Regions from separate parts of the Paraburkholderia sp. GAS33 genome, predicted to be linked through region 1. Evidence: riboswitches for the same ligand, from Rfam matches in the RefSeq annotation. Region 1 holds a riboswitch; the other holds the start of a gene.
The links. Region 1 has a riboswitch for thiamine pyrophosphate ahead of thiC (phosphomethylpyrimidine synthase ThiC). Riboswitches for the same ligand answer to the same signal wherever they lie in the genome.

Region 1 (3,407 bases):
ACAGCGCGTTGTCACGCACCTGCGCGCCTGGGTGACCCTTCGCCAGATCTGCCGCATGGGCCGCGAGCTTGTACGTGATGATGCCGGTCTTGACGTCGTCCTTGTTCGGCAGACCCAGGTGTTCCTTCGGCGTGACGTAGCAGAGCATCGCCGTGCCGAACCAGCCGATCATCGCAGCACCGATGCCTGACGTGATGTGGTCGTAGCCCGGGGCGATGTCGGTGGTTAACGGTCCCAAGGTGTAGAACGGCGCTTCGTCACACCATTCCAGTTGCAGGTCCATGTTCTCCTTGATCAGTTGCATCGGCACGTGGCCCGGGCCTTCGATCATCGTCTGCACGTCGTGCTTCCACGCGATCTGCGTGAGCTCGCCGAGCGTCTTCAGTTCGCCAAGTTGCGCTTCGTCGTTGGCGTCATAGATCGAGCCGGGACGCAGGCCGTCGCCGAGCGAGAAGGCCACGTCATAGGCCTTCATGATTTCGCAGATGTCTTCGAAGTGCTCGTACAGGAAGCTTTCCTTGTGATGCGCGAGACACCACTTCGCCATGATCGAGCCGCCGCGCGAGACGATACCCGTCATGCGCTTCGCTGTGAGCGGCACGTATTGAAGACGCACGCCGGCGTGGATCGTGAAGTAATCGACGCCCTGTTCGGCCTGTTCGATCAGCGTGTCGCGGAAAATTTCCCACGTCAGGTCTTCGGCCTTGCCGTTGACCTTTTCCAGCGCCTGGTAGATCGGCACCGTGCCGATCGGCACCGGCGAATTGCGGATGATCCACTCGCGCGTTTCGTGGATGTGCTTGCCGGTGGAAAGATCCATCACCGTGTCGCCGCCCCAGCGGATCGCCCACGTCATCTTGTCGACTTCTTCGCCGATCGACGAGGTCACCGCCGAGTTGCCGATGTTCGCGTTGACCTTCACGAGGAAGTTACGGCCGATGATCATCGGCTCGCTTTCGGGGTGGTTGATGTTGTTCGGGATGATCGCGCGGCCGCGGGCCACTTCGTCGCGCACGAATTCCGGCGTGATTTCGGTGAGGCCGTTCGGACCGAACGCGCTCGCGCCGAATGCCTGGCCCGGATGCTGACGGCCCATCATCGCAGCGAGCTTCTCTCCGTTCGGGCCGCTCGTTTTGAGCGACTCCAGATACGCCGCGCGCTGCTGGTTTTCGCGGATCGCGATGTACTCCATTTCCGGCGTGATGATGCCTTTGCGCGCGTAGTGCATCTGCGAAACGTTGGCGCCGGCTTTGGCGCGGCGCGGCGTGCGATGCAGGCCCTGGAAGCGCAGATCGGCGGTGGCCGTATCGGCGGCGCGTTCGCGGCTGAAGTCGCTCGACAGACCGCTTAGCGCTTCGGTGTCGCCGCGTTCTTCGATCCAGCGTTGACGCAAAGCCGGCAGACCCGCGCGGATATCGATCGTGGCATCCGGATCGGAGTAGGGGCCCGACGTGTCGTAGACGAAGACCGGGGGATTCTTCTCGCCGCCGAAGCTGTCCGGTGTATCCGACTGGCTGATTTCGCGCATCGGCACGCGGATATCGTCGCGTGAGCCAGTGACGTAGATCTTGCGGGAATTCGGCAGCGGGGCGACAGCGGCCGCATCGACGTGAGCGTCGGCGGAAAGGAACTTCGGATTGGCGTTCATGCATTTCTCCATGCAAAGCTCTATGTGGGGCCGCTAAGCAGGAGACGAGATGGAAGTTGTCGGAATTCGCCAGAGGATGAGGCGGTGCTGCGCTACGAATTCCGTACGCTTCCCTGCGCTGGCATTATCCAGATCAGGTTCAAAGGGTATTTCTCACCCACGCAACACGGACCTCCAACCTCCGTGCGACGCAGGACCCCCGCGTTAGCAGCGCACACGATACACCGCCGGCGCAGTGCTTGGCAACCGGTCTCGAAATCGGTGTGGCCCGAATGGTGGCCGGCTTACAGCCTGTCGTGCTTATCTCTATTGGGCTGCGCGGGGTGATGCGCCGCAGCATGAAAGGTGGCGTTGCCCGATCTTTATCGTCAGCCACGCCATGTCCTCCAGTCCCGCAATAAAATTTCAGAGGCGCTGTCATAACGGGCGACGCTCGCCGACTAACGTGCAGATTTCCAGATGGAGCCTGCCATGAATCCCCTTATGCGTTCCCACGCGTATCCGCTTATGCCTGTACGCGTGCGTTCACTCACGCGCCGCTTTGCCGACTCGCCGGTGGTGCGTGCCATCGCGCTGTTTGTCGCGCTAGCCACGAGCGGTGCCGCTCAGGCCGCCGATGCGATGTGCAAGGCGCACAGCCCGGCCCACCGTGTCGCGCTGGTCGAGTTGTACAGCAGCGAGGGTTGCAATAGCTGCCCGCCGGCGGATCACTGGCTGGGTCAGTGGAAGGACAGCGGTGCCGCTCGAGGCGTCGTGCCGCTTGCCTTGCATGTCGACTACTGGAACAGCCTTGGCTGGAACGACCGCTTCTCCCAGCATCGTTTCACTGAACGGCAGCAGACGCTGACCGATCTCGCCGGCGGCCACACGATTTACACGCCTGAAATCTTCGTGTCGGGGCGTGAGTTGCGTAGCTGGTCCCGGCCCGAGAGCTTCGATGAGCGTGTTCACGAGGTGACCGCCGAGCCGGCGCAGGCAGACGTTGCGCTTGAACTCGCGCCGCCTGCTCAGGGCACGAACGGTTTCGGCGTCGACGCGCGCTTCACGTCCAAAGCCACGGTCCACGATCCATTGAACGCGTACGTCGCTGTCTATGAAAACGCGCTGACGTCGCAAGTGCGTGCCGGCGAAAACAGTGGCGCGACGCTGCATCACGAACGCGTCGTGCGGCAATGGATCGGTCCGGTGCCGCTTGCGGGCGGCAGCGCGCAGATTCGCCGCGAGATCGCACTCGATGCCACCGATGCCGCCGACCGCCAGGCGCAGCCGGACAGGTTCGGCGTCGTGGCCTTCGTCGAAAACGCATCCACCGGCGAGGTGTTGCAGGTGACGGAACTGGCCGGCTGTCAATGAGGCCGCCGGCGATCGATTGAGGTCGACGCCTTCGCCATGAGTAAGCCTCGATCTGAACCTCGCACCTGATTTTCGGAGACTTGAAACCTCGCATGCTCTAGCCGTCGCGGCGTCTGTTCGGCAGGCAGTCGCTCGCACGGACGCCCAGCCGCTTTCCGGATACAGAATTTACGATTCTTTCATGGACGCCCAACCGCGTTCCTGCATAATGCTGCGGTGCGTGCCACGGTTGTCTGCCGTTGCCGTCCCCAAGTACTTCTGCCCGTTCTACCACCATGTCTTTGAGCCTTGCCTGCCAGGCCGCATCCACGATGCGGCGCCCGCCATCTGGACCCAGCGTCCCCAGCGGGGGCACAACGCCTCGAACGACATGGGTGGATTGAACGCATGTCGCTGCAACCTCCTG
Region 2 (3,407 bases), on a different contig from region 1:
GTGCCGATCGGCGCGCCCCACGGCATCAACGCCTCGCAGCCGGCATCGAGCAGACGCCGTCCGATCACCAGATCTTCCGTGCAGTACGGCAGCACCTTGAAACCGTCTTTGACGAGCCGCGCAGCCGCTTCGATCAGACCGACCGGATCGGGCTGCAACGTGTAGTCGTCGCCGATCAGTTCAAGCTTGATCCAGTCGGTTTCGAAGACTTCACGCGCCATGTGGGCGGTCGTGACCGCCTCGCCGACGCTCTGGCAGCCGGCCGTGTTTGGCAATAGCGGCACGCCGTGGCGCTTGAGCAGATCGAAGAAGCCGGCTTCGGCACCGCCTTCGTTCATCTGCCGGCGCAGCGCGACGGTGATCATGCCAGGCTTCGCCGCATCGATCGAGTCGGACAGCGCCTGCAGCGACGGATAGCGTGACGTGCCGAGCAACACCCGGCTGGCGAAGGTTTCGCCGTACAGCGTGAGCGCGTCGGCGGGAATGGGAGAAGTCATCTGGAAATCCTTGTCTCTGGCGATACCCGGCGACCTGCCTGTTCGGCTATGTGGTCGCGGGTAATCACCGTTTTTAGCCGCCGGCGACCGGTTGCACGACGTCGAGCTTGTCACCCGCTTGCAGCGCGCGCGCGGCGTGCTGGGTACGGGCCACAAAGTCGCCGTTCAGCGCAACCGCGAACGGCGGACGCGCGCCGAAAGCGGCGAGCGCGTCGGCGACGGTCGCCCCCTCGGGCAGCGACAACGGCTTCTGATTGATATGAATGTCCATGGTGTTCAGATACGTTTCAATCGATAGCGTAGGCAGCTGGCGAGGCAGCCCATGTTGCAATGGTCGCAACGCTCATGCCGGCACCTGCGAGCGGTTCTGCGGATCGAGCCGGGCAAGCTGGAACAGTTCGCTCCAGCGCGCGTCGCGCCGCCAGTCGTCGAAAGCGTCGGCATCGCCGATACGTCCGTCGAGCAGCGCGGCGGCGAAACGGACGGCTTCGTCGGCGACTTCGGGCACGATCATATAGCCGTGCCGGTACAGGCCGTTCACGCGCAAGGTCTGCGCGCCATCCCAGACCAGTGCCGGACGGTGGTCCGGCAAGGTCGGGCGGCACTGCGAGTTCAATTCGAGGATGCGCGCCTCGCCGAAGCCGGGGTGGACCGAGAACGCTGCACTCAGCAATTCCAGCGCGGAACGCACGCTGACGGGCGACATGTCCTCGCCTTCCACTTCGGTTGCGCCGATCACGTAAAGATCGTCCTGCTTCGGTGCGATATACAGCGGATAGCGCGGATGCAGCAGACGCACCGGGCGCGTGAGCCTGATTCCGGGCGCGTGAACACGGGCGACCTCACCACGAATGCCGCGCAAGGTCGGCAAAACAGTCTTGGCACCGAGGCCGCGGCAATCAATCGTCACGCGGGCGGACGGTAATGCGCCATCGTCCACGGGTGTGTTCCAGTGCGTTTCGACGCGCCGCTCGGCGAGGCCTGCGGCGAGTGCACTCAACACCTGGCGATTATCGAGTTGTCCCTCATGCGGCAGCAGCCAGCCTTGCGCGAAACGGCCAGCCAGCGCGGGCTCGGTCGCGCCGAGTTGCGCACCCGAGAGCGTGACGAAGCCACCATCCAGCAGATCGGCGGGCGCGTTCGAACGCACCCGGCGTTCGAACAGCGGCGCTTCGGTGCGATCGGCGTGATGCCAGACCACCAGCGTCCCATTGCGTTGAAAGAACACCGGTACGGGCAGTTCGGCCAGTACTTGCGGCCAGGTATCGAGCGAGGCGGCGCCGAGACGCGTGATCAGCAATTCGGCGCTGGCGGCTTCGGCGAGCGGCGCGAGCATCGCGGCCGCCACCCACGCGGCGGCTTGCGAACCGGCGGCATCGCCGCGCTCGTAAAGCGCCACGCGATGCCCCGCACCGGCGAGGCGCCACGCGACCAGCCGGCCGCACAGTCCCCCGCCGATGACGGCGAAATCCGGTTGCGAGCGATCGAGCGCGTTCATTGCCGTCCTGCCGGCGCGCGCAGAGCGGCCTTGAGCGTCACGGGGCAAACGAAGCAATAGACTGAAGAATAAGCGGTCATCGTATCCTTTCCGTACGGCAACAGGCGCACGTACCCAAGGACGAAACCGGCGGGCGAGGCCGGCCGGGCAAAAAGCGCATCCATTGACGGACGCTGCCCGGCGGGGAATGGAAGAAAAGCTAACTTCCGGAAACTTCCCGCGCCGGTATTACCCGGATCGGGTGCAAAGGGTCTCTCTCAGCCTTGCTGCGGCGTGTGGCCCGCGCGCAAAGCACCCCTGTTTCGTCGAGAGTCATTAGACCATAAAAGGCGCGGCGGCCGCAAACCGGGGGCGATGGAGCTGCTGCGATCACGGGCGGGGAGACCGCCGGGCCTGGGCGATTCATGTAGCCTCGCTCGGAGCCTCTGGCACAATGCGGCGATGGAGTCTGCGCCGTTGTCGTGGGCTCTCGCGTCAAACGCGACAACCATACGCCGGTCGCGCGAGGCCGCGGTCCAGTGCCTCAGGTGATTAATTTTCGCTTAAGCCGCCGGCGGCAGAATCGGGCGGTCGTACGACGGGTTCGAGGCCCGGGCCGCTATTTGCAATTCCGCTGTGGCACCGATCCACTATAGGCAAGCCTGTCTAGGCTTGCTTGCAGCGGGTCGGTCCAAGATGAGCCAGTATTTCTTCAGGATGGTCATGACACCCAATACTTCCCCTGCCAGCCCGCTCGAGCCGGACGACAAGGTCTCCGCGTGGAGTCTGATCAAGCCCTACTGGGTCTCTGAGGAATGGAAGATCGCGTGGGGGCTGCTGATTGCGATCATTGTGATCAACCTCGTCAACGTGTGGATCAGCGTCAGGTTCAATACCTGGAGCGGCGAGTTCTTCAATATGCTGCAAAACAAGAGCGTGAAGGACTTTCCCCACCTGATGTTGGTGTGGGCCGGCCTTGTGGCAGCGCTGATCGTCCTCTTTGTCTACGGCCGTTATTTGCGGCAGATGCTCGGCTTCCGGTGGCGCCAATGGCTCACGACCCGCTACCTCCAGGAGTGGCTCGGCGACGGCGCTTTCTACCGGATTGAGCGCGACCGCCTCGCTGACAACCCCGACCAGCGGATCAGCGACGACTTGCAGTCATTTGCGACCAGCACGCTCACGCTGACGCTCGACCTGCTGTCCACGGTCGTCACACTCATTACGTTCGTTACCATCCTCTGGTCCCTCGCTGGAGCATTGACCGTGTCACTGGGTGGCATGCCGATCGTCATTCCAGGCTACATGGTGTGGGTCGCCGCGCTCTACGCGCTGGGCGGCTCGTACATGATCTACAAGCTCGGCCACCCGCTCGTTTCGATCACCTACCAGCAGCAAAAGGTTGAGGCAGATTTTCGCTTTGGGCTGATCCG

Region 2: it holds a riboswitch for thiamine pyrophosphate, as region 1 does, so the genes downstream of both, P3T24_RS33080 (FAD-dependent oxidoreductase) here and thiC (phosphomethylpyrimidine synthase ThiC) in region 1, are expected to answer to the same signal.

Annotation. Positions count from the first base shown of each region.
Region 1 covers NZ_JBNDMP010000002.1:696,245-699,651, reverse strand. The annotation lists gene thiC (phosphomethylpyrimidine synthase ThiC) at 1-1,648, opposite strand, end outside; TPP riboswitch at 1,741-1,859, opposite strand; gene P3T24_RS09405 (DUF1223 domain-containing protein) at 2,156-3,001, shown strand; gene P3T24_RS09400 (EamA family transporter) at 3,389-3,407, shown strand, end outside.
Region 2 covers NZ_JBNDMP010000015.1:96,388-99,794, forward strand. The annotation lists gene P3T24_RS33070 (thiazole synthase) at 1-497, opposite strand, end outside; gene thiS (sulfur carrier protein ThiS) at 571-768, opposite strand; gene P3T24_RS33080 (FAD-dependent oxidoreductase) at 841-1,995, opposite strand; TPP riboswitch at 2,193-2,304, opposite strand; gene P3T24_RS33085 (ABC transporter ATP-binding protein/permease) at 2,698-3,407, shown strand, end outside.